Regions from separate parts of the Peribacillus sp. V2I11 genome, predicted to be linked through region 2. Evidence: riboswitches for the same ligand, from Rfam matches in the RefSeq annotation. Region 2 holds a riboswitch; each other region holds the start of a gene.
The links. A riboswitch is a leader RNA that binds a small molecule or an ion and turns the genes downstream of it on or off. The one in region 2 is predicted to bind cobalamin.

Region 1 (3,111 bases), 1.5 Mb from region 2:
GGCTTCTTGATCTAATGCCCACGGTTCCGCTTCTTTTTGCAGGCGCTGATGCGGCTTCAATGTTTGCTTATCCGAATTCAAAGTATATTTCCTCTGATAGCCTCTTGGTGTGATGATTTTGTCATCATATAAAAAGGTGGATGAATTTCCAATAATGACGGTGGTCAACATTCCAATATCGTGATTCAACATATCTTTCAAATTGGTTATGACAATATCCTGTCTATCGCGATAAGCACTTTTCACCAACCCGACAGGTGTATCTGGCGAACGGTAGCGAAGGAGAATTTTCTGAGTTTCAACAATCTGCCTGGTCCGCCTGCCGCTGCGCGGATTATAAAGTGCAATGACAAAGTCTGCCATTGCAGCTGCCTCAACCCTCTTTGCGATCAGTTCCCAAGGAGTTAAATGATCACTGAGGCTAATCGTACACGAGTCGTGCATGACTGGTGCCCCAAGTAAAGATGCACAAGAGTTGATTGCAGAAATGCCGGGAATGACCTCAATGCCCACACCAGTTTCTTCTTTCCAGCCTTTTTCAATCAATACTTCATAAACCAACCCTGCCATCCCGTAAACTCCGGCATCTCCGCTGGAAATTACCGCAACTTTCTTTCCGAGCTCCGCTTGTTTCACCGCTTCCTGTGCACGTGATACCTCTTCAGTCATCCCCGTACTAATAATCGTTTGATCTGTAAGCAGTCCCTGAATGAGCTCAACATAAGTTTTATAACCAATGATGTAGTCACTTTCTTGAAGGGCTTCGACAGCACGTTTGGTAATGTGTTCAAAATTCCCTGGCCCAAAACCCACGACGAATAATTTACCGTTTGTACTCATTAAGACATCTCCTTTTACGCTTTGTTCTTCGAAATACCCGTATGAGCAGGAAAATCTGGATTAGGTGTCATTTCCCCATCATTGAATTGGTAGATCATACGTGGAACAAACTCCCCATCATCAATATGGCTGACAATCTGCCGACCGAAATCAGGCGTTTCCACTCGATACCAGTTTCCTTGGGGATAGGCAATCACAACGCAGGCATCCTTACATCTTCCGTTACACCGTGTCCTGGTTGTATGGATTTTCAAATCCAGTCCTTTGGAAGTAATTTCATCGCGAATCGCTTGGGTTACTTCTTCCCCGCCCTTTTTCATGCAGCTGCTCCCATTACAAATCAACAGATGCGTATTTGTACCCGTCAAGTTCCAAGTAGTCATCTTTTTCCTCCTGAATTCAGGGAAAAGGCAAAATAAAAAACCTTAACATAAGAGTCAAGGTTTAAAAAACTATATGAATGAGGAGCCCCAGGCAAGCATGCCCAATCTCCCAAAATCGTCATAGTCCTTTTACCTTTCCCTCCGAAAAGTATCATGCAATTTTAAAAGCAGGTTTCCTGGCTTACGCTTCATTTTACTTTGTCCCTTCCCGGCATCATGCCAGTGGCTATCGACAATTTCATCAGCGTTTACAGTAGCGGGGGCTGCATCGGGTTTTCACCGTTTTCCCTATTATCCCTTGGTTATTCACATAAGAGCACTTTTAAAATGAAATATTTGGTTTTATTATACATTTCTAACTAACTTTATCTATCATATAACAACTTTATCAAAATTCAATAGTTTATTCCGACTGTTTAGAAAAGTTTAATAGTGTAAAACCAGTTTCAACCCTTCCCTCGCAACAAACTTCGTCCCGAAAAAAAAAAAGATAGTGTAGCTGAAATTATTTCTTTATGGTACACTATACGAGAATTTTCAAAATAATTACATAAGTTTCAGGGTGTTGAATTCCACGGAATTCAGCTTAAAAGGGAAGCCGGTGAAAATCCGGAGCGGTCCCGCCACTGTATAGGGAAGTCCTAATACTTTAACTTTAATCCACTGTCAAATGAGATGGGAAGGATGTAATGGGATAATGAACCTAAGCCAGGAGACCTGCCATGAAGCGTGAAACTGTTTCAGCCTACGAGGATGGGTGTGCGGATCAGGCAGAAAGGCCCATGGTTGGTTTATGCTGCAAAATTCCTGTTCATTACGCACTTCTTTCCCTTGAGAGAAGTGCTTTTTATGTTGGGCGCCGCTTTTCTTCTAAAGATTGATCAGAAAAATTAAAAGTGTTGAAAGGAGAAAAGAATGAAAAGAACCAATTGGAAAATTCTTTATTTTGTCATTTTACTGCTTTTTGTCCCAAAACGGGCAATGGCCATGCATATCATGGAGGGCTTTTTACCCATTGAATGGGCTATATTCTGGTGGGCCGTGACGCTTCCATTTTTAATCTTGGGTTACCGGTCCATTAGGTCCAAAGTAAGGGAAAACCCAGAAACAAAAATGATACTTGGCCTATCGGGCGCATTTGTATTTATATTATCTGCCCTTAAGATTCCTTCCGTTACGGGAAGTTCTTCACACCCTACCGGAGTTGGATTGGGTTCCATTTTATTCGGACCATTGGCCATGAGTGTCGTTGGCTCCATCGTTCTGTTATTTCAGGCTGTTTTACTGGCTCACGGAGGATTGACGACATTAGGGGCCAATGCATTTTCCATGGCGGTTTGCGGACCTTTCATTGCTTACTTTGTCTTCAAGGGCGCTACTAAATTAGGGTGGTCTTTCTCTCTTGCCGTTTTCTTGGCAGCTGCTTTTGGAGATTTGGGAACCTATGTGGTAACTTCCGTTCAACTTGCTCTTGCTTTTCCATCCGAGGTAGGAGGATTCATGGCCTCTTTCAGTAAATTTGCAGGGATTTTTGCCCTGACCCAAATTCCCTTGGCAATCAGTGAGGGGTTATTGACAGTCGTCGTGATGAATTTCTTGAAAAAATACAATCTAGGCGAATTGAAATTGCTGCGAGTTTTATCTAAGGAGGCCCGTTAACATGAAAAAAAGTTTACTGCTGCTTTTCCTGGTCGTCATTCTTGCTACCATACCATTAATCACCCAACAAGGAACGGAATTTGGCGGTGCCGACGGCGAAGCTGAAGAAGCCATCACTAAAATCCAGCCGGAATACAAGCCATGGTTCAACAATATTTGGGAGCCGCCAGGTGCAGAAACCGAAAGCTTATTATTTGCGCTGCAAGCTGCAATCGGAGCTGGTTTCATT
Region 2 (3,111 bases):
GATTTCTTCTTGGATTTCGATCCACCTGCCGATTTCTTCGTTAACGAATGTTTCATATTGCGAAGCGGTCCATTCTCCTCTTTTGAATTTCCCGCGTGCTTGTTTAACTTCAAATGTCTGCGGAAAGCTACCGATCGTAGTCGAAGGAAGAAAAGGCAATTTAAAAAATTCCTGTTGTTTTTGGTAACGCTCTTTAAATGGAAGCTGACGGCCGGCGGTCCTGATTTTAACCTTTTCGACATTGGATTGTACAATCCCATGATTCCGTGCATTTGAACTTGCTAACGTTTGAACCGTAAACTTATTAGCGTCGACTTTTTCGGCGATTGCTTCAAAGCCTTGATTATTCCCTTTGACCAAGAGTGTGATTTCCTCAAGTTTCTCATCAGCGAAAGCAAGGGCCTCTTTCACTTCTTTTGAAAGGGCGGTTTCATTACGAACGGTCACTGGGACATGAAGCAGGGAACAAGAGGGCTGAAGCCAAATTTGGTCTTCGGCTACCTTTTTCTTAAGATTCTCGATCAATTGGATTTTTTTCGATAAATCAGATAGCCAAATGTTTTTCCCGTCAATCACACCTGCAGCAAGCACTTTTTCCTTCGGGAAACCGAATGCTTCAAGATTACTTAGATTCCTCCCTTTATCATGTACAAAATCAAGACCGATTCCTTGAACTTGTAATTCGATGACTTCTTGGTAATGTTCCACGGCATCAAAGTATGTTTGTAGCATGATGTTTAGGTTTGGTGCTGCTTCATTCAGTTTTTCATAGAGGTAAGTAACAGTTTGCATATCATCTTTGGAAATGGATGAAACAAGAGAAGGTTCGTCCATTTGAACCCACTTCACGCCTTCTTGCTCCAACTCCCGCAGGATTTGCGTGTATAAAGGAAGCAGGCTCAGGAGGATGCCAGGGATTTCTTGTTTATTGAATCCTTTGGAAAGGGAGATGAAAGTATAAGGTCCGATCAACACGGGCTTCGTTTCAATCCCTAGCTTTTCCTTGGCTTCCCGATATGCTGCAAGTGGCTTATTTTCTGTTAAAGTCAGCTGTGACAGTTTTAATTCAGGGACAATATAGTGATAGTTTGTATTGAACCATTTCGTCATTTCGGAAGCGACTTCATCATTGTTTCCGCGAGCCATTGAATAATAAACGGAAAGGGGAACGCTTCCGGCTTCATAAGCTGAATAACGTTCAGGAACAAGACCGAACATGACGGACATATCCAGCATTTGATCATAGAAAGTGAAGTCGTTGACAGGAATGATATCAATGCCTCGATTCTTCTGTTTTTGTAAGTTGCCTAAACGGATGGCTTTTAGTTGTGCCGTAAATTCTGCTTCATCGATTTTACCGGACCAGTAAGCTTCCAATGTACGTTTCCATTCACGATCTTCCCCGATTCGAGGGTAACCCAAACTACTGCTTTTCAAAATTCCCATCCTCCTACATTCATTTGATTGAACAATAAAAAAAGCATCCCTAACCGTCAAAAGAGATAGTTAGAAATGCTTAAAATAAAGAGGCATGCAGAATGCCCCTTACAATTATAAGGTCCCTAACACCTCCCTATCTCCCGTAGGTTAAAACAGTGTTGTCGAAATAGGCAGGTCTCCTGACTTAGGGAATATCATTAGCGGCGGGCCTTCCCGATCCTTTGATCAGTGGCATATTGGATGGCGCTAACATTCCCATTACAGTGGCGGGACCGTGCCGGAATTACACCGGACTTCCCTTTTAATCCTAATGAAAATTAGGAACCTATTTCCACATATGAAAATTTTGCAAAACCTGCCTTGATAACTGTTTGCAGGTAAAAGATTTATAAAATAAAAACTATTATAAAAATTTAGACAATCGTAACATATCCGACCAAAAGGGTCAACATGGAAAAAAGATTCGGGAAAAGTAACCGTTAAGTGGAAGTGTGGGAATAAGGATGAGGTCTGTTCCTAAAAAAGAATATATTGTTTGGACAGGGAGTATGTATAGAGGGAGTGGCGTTTTGAAATGGGGCGTGGGGGATGACTTTCTACATCTTGATTGCAGGCATCATTTTTTGCATGGTGATGAGCATTCGTACGTTATTTCTTGTTGAGTCGGGAGGAAAGAAATTTTCTCTGGAGGATATGCTGTGGCTTGGCAATTTATATGCGACGATATTAGTTGGATTTGCACTGATTTATTTATTATACGAGCTTCAGAATCATTCGGTGATTCTTGATATGGGCAATCGATTGGATGGCACTTTCTATGAACAGTTGAAGACTTCTTTTTATTTTAGTGCGATGACGATGTTTTCTGTAGGGTATGGAGATATAGCCCCGATTGGCATGGGCAGGATGATAGCTACCATTCAGGCTTTCATTGGGTATACACTTCCGGCAGCTTTCGTGATTCGGACGGTGATCGATCTGGAGCAGAAAGATAGGAGGGATAAATGAAAGTTGTGTTTCTTTCGATTATTGGGTACTCTTACCATAATGAAAGAAATGGAGGGTTCAATATGACTGTTAAAATTGGAGAAAAAGCACCTGATTTCAAACTCCCTGCAAACAATGGTGAAATGGTGTCCCTATCGGATTTTAAGGGGAAAAATATTGTTTTATATTTTTATCCAAAAGACATGACGCCAGGTTGCACGACGGAGGCCTGTGATTTCCGGGACCATAATGAGCAATTCGAGGAATTGAACGCGGTCATCATTGGTATCAGCCCAGATCCAGTGGCACGTCATGAAAAATTCATCGAAAAACATGGATTGCCTTTTCTGCTGCTGGCTGACGAAAATCATGAAGCGGCTGAATCATTTGATGTTTGGCAATTGAAAAAGAACTTCGGCAAGGAGTATATGGGCATTGAACGTTCAACTTTCCTGATTGATAAGGCTGGTAAGGTAGTCAAAGAATGGCGTAAAGTAAAAGTCAAAGGCCACGTCGAAGAAGCGCTTGAAACGCTTCGCGACCTCGAAAAATAAGGGACAGGCAGATGAAGGATGAGCGAATAACGAAGCTTGCAGCCAGGCTGATTCATCATTCGATACAATTACAGCCAAAAGAGAGAATCCTCTTACGGGGGCATATCAACACGAAACCATTATTGAAAGA
Region 3 (3,111 bases), 440 kb from region 2:
GCCGGCAGTATCCGGATTTCTTGTTGGAATGTTTCCGCTCCTGTTATATAGATTTCCGGAGCAGGGCTAACTTCAAAGTATGTTTGTTCCTTTTCATCTAAAGTTTCCACTTTTTCTTCGACACTTGTAATTAGGGATTTGATATCTTTCACTAATTCATCCCCTTTTTTGGCAACACCCATCACTTTAGCAATCTGCCTGATATCACCGTATACATCATCGGAATTTGCCGCAGATTTAATAATGAACACAGGGATGCCAGCATCTTCGAGTAGTTTCAGTGTCGCTTCATCACCAATGGTATAAGCTATGATGGCATCAGGTTTCAAGGCAATGATTTTTTCTGCATTAATATTAACAGAGTCTGAAACATGTTCGATATTCTTTGCTTCCTCTGGGTAATTATCGAAGTCTGTCACGCCAACGACTTTATCACCCTGTTCAAGGGCAAATAAAATTTCCGTATTGCTTGGCTGAAGTGAAACGACTTTTTCGGGGTTTTCTTGAATTTCATTTTCTTTCCAGTATCATCCGTAACGGTATAGTCTTTGATTTCTTCGGCCTTTTCAGTATCTTTATTATACGTTGCGGCTTGATCATCGTTCACTCCGCATCCGGTAAGGAAAAGGGTAAGCATCAGCATGGAAATCCAACTGAATCGTAGGATTTTCTTCATTATTTATTCCTCCGTTTTCGTTTTCATGGGTTTGGTTGGGTATGATTTTCTTATAATGGGAATCTCCTCGATCCCCTGTTGCTTATTGACGTAGACTGCCATCACGAATAATACATTTGCAAGCAAGTGGGCGTAATCAAAAAGAATTCCTGGAATTCCCCTCTCCAGACTTAACTTGTGTAAAGCACGCACGGACTTTTTGGCTTCACTTCGGCAAGTATGCAAAGTACATGCTGCGGTTGAGCCTTGTGGGAAGGACGAATGTTTCGATTCGATCTTTCACAAGGCGACATACCGGTCGTAGATTGCACTTAAACGGTCGAGATCATCGCCGGTAATGGCTAATTTCCTGCGAACTGAACCATTTAAATGGTAAGCCATGGGCAACAGTTCCATTAAGTCACGGTACACTTCGGGGACATCCTCAGTAAGCGAGGCGGCCATGCCGATTTGTGTCGTCAATGAGTCTGTGCGGATTTCAAAATCGACGGTTGATACGGACTCACGCATGTATGGGTAGCATAAAAAACGAAAGTCTTTCTTTGCCATAACTCTTCCTCCTTTTACGTATTGGGTGAATGTCCTCCGTATTGCTTATCCCGGCAAAACAAATAGCCGACCAAGAGGTTTGGTCGGCTTCGGGCATCTATGTATCTGTAGTAGAAAAAAGATGGGAGAGCCGTACAATCTCCTATCTTCCGAAGAGCATAATACGATGAAGGAAGGCAGGTCTCCTGGCTTGTGCGTCATTTTACTCTAAGAACCTTCCCATTTGGGTTAAATGGACTGTAATCGGGGTCGATTACATCCTCAAATAGTGGTATGCATCTTATTTCATTAGCACTTACAGTTGCGGAAACAGCTTCGGTTTTAAACCGAATTCCCTATTAAGCTGACAAGGCAGCACCTTTTCTCTGCAAGGTTCATATTCACTTAGCAACAGTTTACCGTACCCTTTTCATTAAGCCGCATTAATATTTTTAGACAAATTCGTTTATGGTTTACCGAATATCTAGTAAACTTACAATGTAAGGTTTAATTGGAGCTTAATGTAAAATGCGTGATATAGAAAACATATGAAATAATAGTGATAATGTGAATCCGTGAATCTCGGGAGGTAGAGAATGATTTATAAGCAGGTCAATCAAAAACTGGAAATGGTTCTGGGTAATATCGAAAAGGTGATTATCGGAAAACGGGATATAGCAGAACTAAGCATCGTGGCACTCCTTTCCGGTGGACATGTCTTATTGGAGGATGTTCCTGGTGTGGGAAAGACAGTCATGGTAAGGGCACTGGCAAAATCAATAGGTGCAAGCTTTAAGCGAATTCAATTCACACCTGATTTACTTCCTTCTGATGTTACTGGTGTTTCGATCTTCAATCCTAAGGAACAAGAATTCATTTTTAGGCCAGGTCCGATAATGGGACATATTATTTTAGCTGATGAAATTAACCGAACCTCACCGAAAACTCAGTCTGCATTGCTTGAGGCCATGGAAGAGGCAAGTGTGACGATTGATGGTGTCACAAGAGGATTGGAGAAGCCCTTCTTCGTAATGGCGACACAAAACCCGATCGAGTACGAGGGAACATATCCGCTTCCGGAGGCTCAATTGGATAGATTCCTATTAAAAATGAAAATGGGTTATCCAGGTGTGGAAGAAGAGATAGAGGTTCTTCAAAGGGCTCAATACACGGCACCGCTTGAGGAGCTGGAATCCGTCATCACCTTGGATGAATTGATAGAATTACAGGCTGAGGTAAAAGCGGTGATAGTGGATGACACAATAAAACGATATATTGTTGAATTGGCGAATCAAACACGTACACATGAAGGGGTCTATTTAGGGGTAAGCCCGCGTGGGTCGATAGCATTGATGAAGGCAGCCCAAGCTTACGCGCTGATCCAGGGCAGGGACTATGTTCTGCCGGACGATGTTCAATATTTAGTTCCATTCGTATTTTCCCACCGGCTTATTTTGAAACCTGAAGCGAATTATGATGGCTTCGATGCTGGAATGGTGATACATGAAATTGTCGCGACAACACAAGTGCCTGTGAAGCGGGCTGTGACCTAATGCGCAAATTCATCCACATTTTAAGGGGAAATATGAGTGTGATCGGACTTGTATTACTCATGACCGTTTCCTTTTGCTATGCAATGTTTCAAGGCGGTTTTGTCAGTTGGTTCATTTTTTATTCATTTTTGCCGTTTTCAGTGTACGCTTCGATCCTGCTGTTTTATCCGCTGCATGATTTTACCGTTGAGAGAAAGGTCAATAAAAGGGAATGCCAGGCCGGCGAATCTGTTGAGATAGCATTGACGTTTACCCGTAAAAACCGGCTCCCCCTATTATTTATGGTGGTAGAGGAGGAATTGCCTCAGGAGATGGAAGATAGGGGATTCCAAAGGAAAATAATTATCTTTCCGG

Region 1: it holds a riboswitch for cobalamin, as region 2 does, so the genes downstream of both, QFZ73_RS00015 ((2Fe-2S) ferredoxin domain-containing protein) here and metE (5-methyltetrahydropteroyltriglutamate--homocysteine S-methyltransferase) in region 2, are expected to answer to the same signal.
Region 3: it holds a riboswitch for cobalamin, as region 2 does, so the genes downstream of both, QFZ73_RS28905 (hypothetical protein) here and metE (5-methyltetrahydropteroyltriglutamate--homocysteine S-methyltransferase) in region 2, are expected to answer to the same signal.

The regions. Positions count from the first base shown of each region.
Region 1 is NZ_JAUSYW010000001.1:1,218-4,328, forward strand. It holds gene cobJ (precorrin-3B C(17)-methyltransferase) at 1-840, opposite strand, end outside; gene QFZ73_RS00015 ((2Fe-2S) ferredoxin domain-containing protein) at 855-1,223, opposite strand; cobalamin riboswitch at 1,373-1,562, opposite strand; cobalamin riboswitch at 1,767-1,962, shown strand; gene QFZ73_RS00020 (hypothetical protein) at 1,946-2,104, shown strand; gene QFZ73_RS00025 (energy-coupling factor ABC transporter permease) at 2,139-2,882, shown strand; gene QFZ73_RS00030 (energy-coupling factor ABC transporter substrate-binding protein) at 2,884-3,111, shown strand, end outside.
Region 2 is NZ_JAUSYW010000001.1:1,492,136-1,495,246, reverse strand. It holds gene metE (5-methyltetrahydropteroyltriglutamate--homocysteine S-methyltransferase) at 1-1,446, opposite strand, end outside; cobalamin riboswitch at 1,593-1,784, opposite strand; gene QFZ73_RS07265 (potassium channel family protein) at 2,029-2,448, shown strand; gene bcp (thioredoxin-dependent thiol peroxidase) at 2,511-2,981, shown strand; gene QFZ73_RS07255 (aminopeptidase) at 2,993-3,111, shown strand, end outside.
Region 3 is NZ_JAUSYW010000001.1:1,927,355-1,930,465, reverse strand. It holds partial or broken gene QFZ73_RS29145 (ABC transporter substrate-binding protein) at 1-676, opposite strand, end outside; partial or broken gene QFZ73_RS28905 (hypothetical protein) at 680-1,225, opposite strand; cobalamin riboswitch at 1,384-1,602, opposite strand; gene QFZ73_RS09205 (AAA family ATPase) at 1,801-2,757, shown strand; gene QFZ73_RS09200 (DUF58 domain-containing protein) at 2,796-3,111, shown strand, end outside.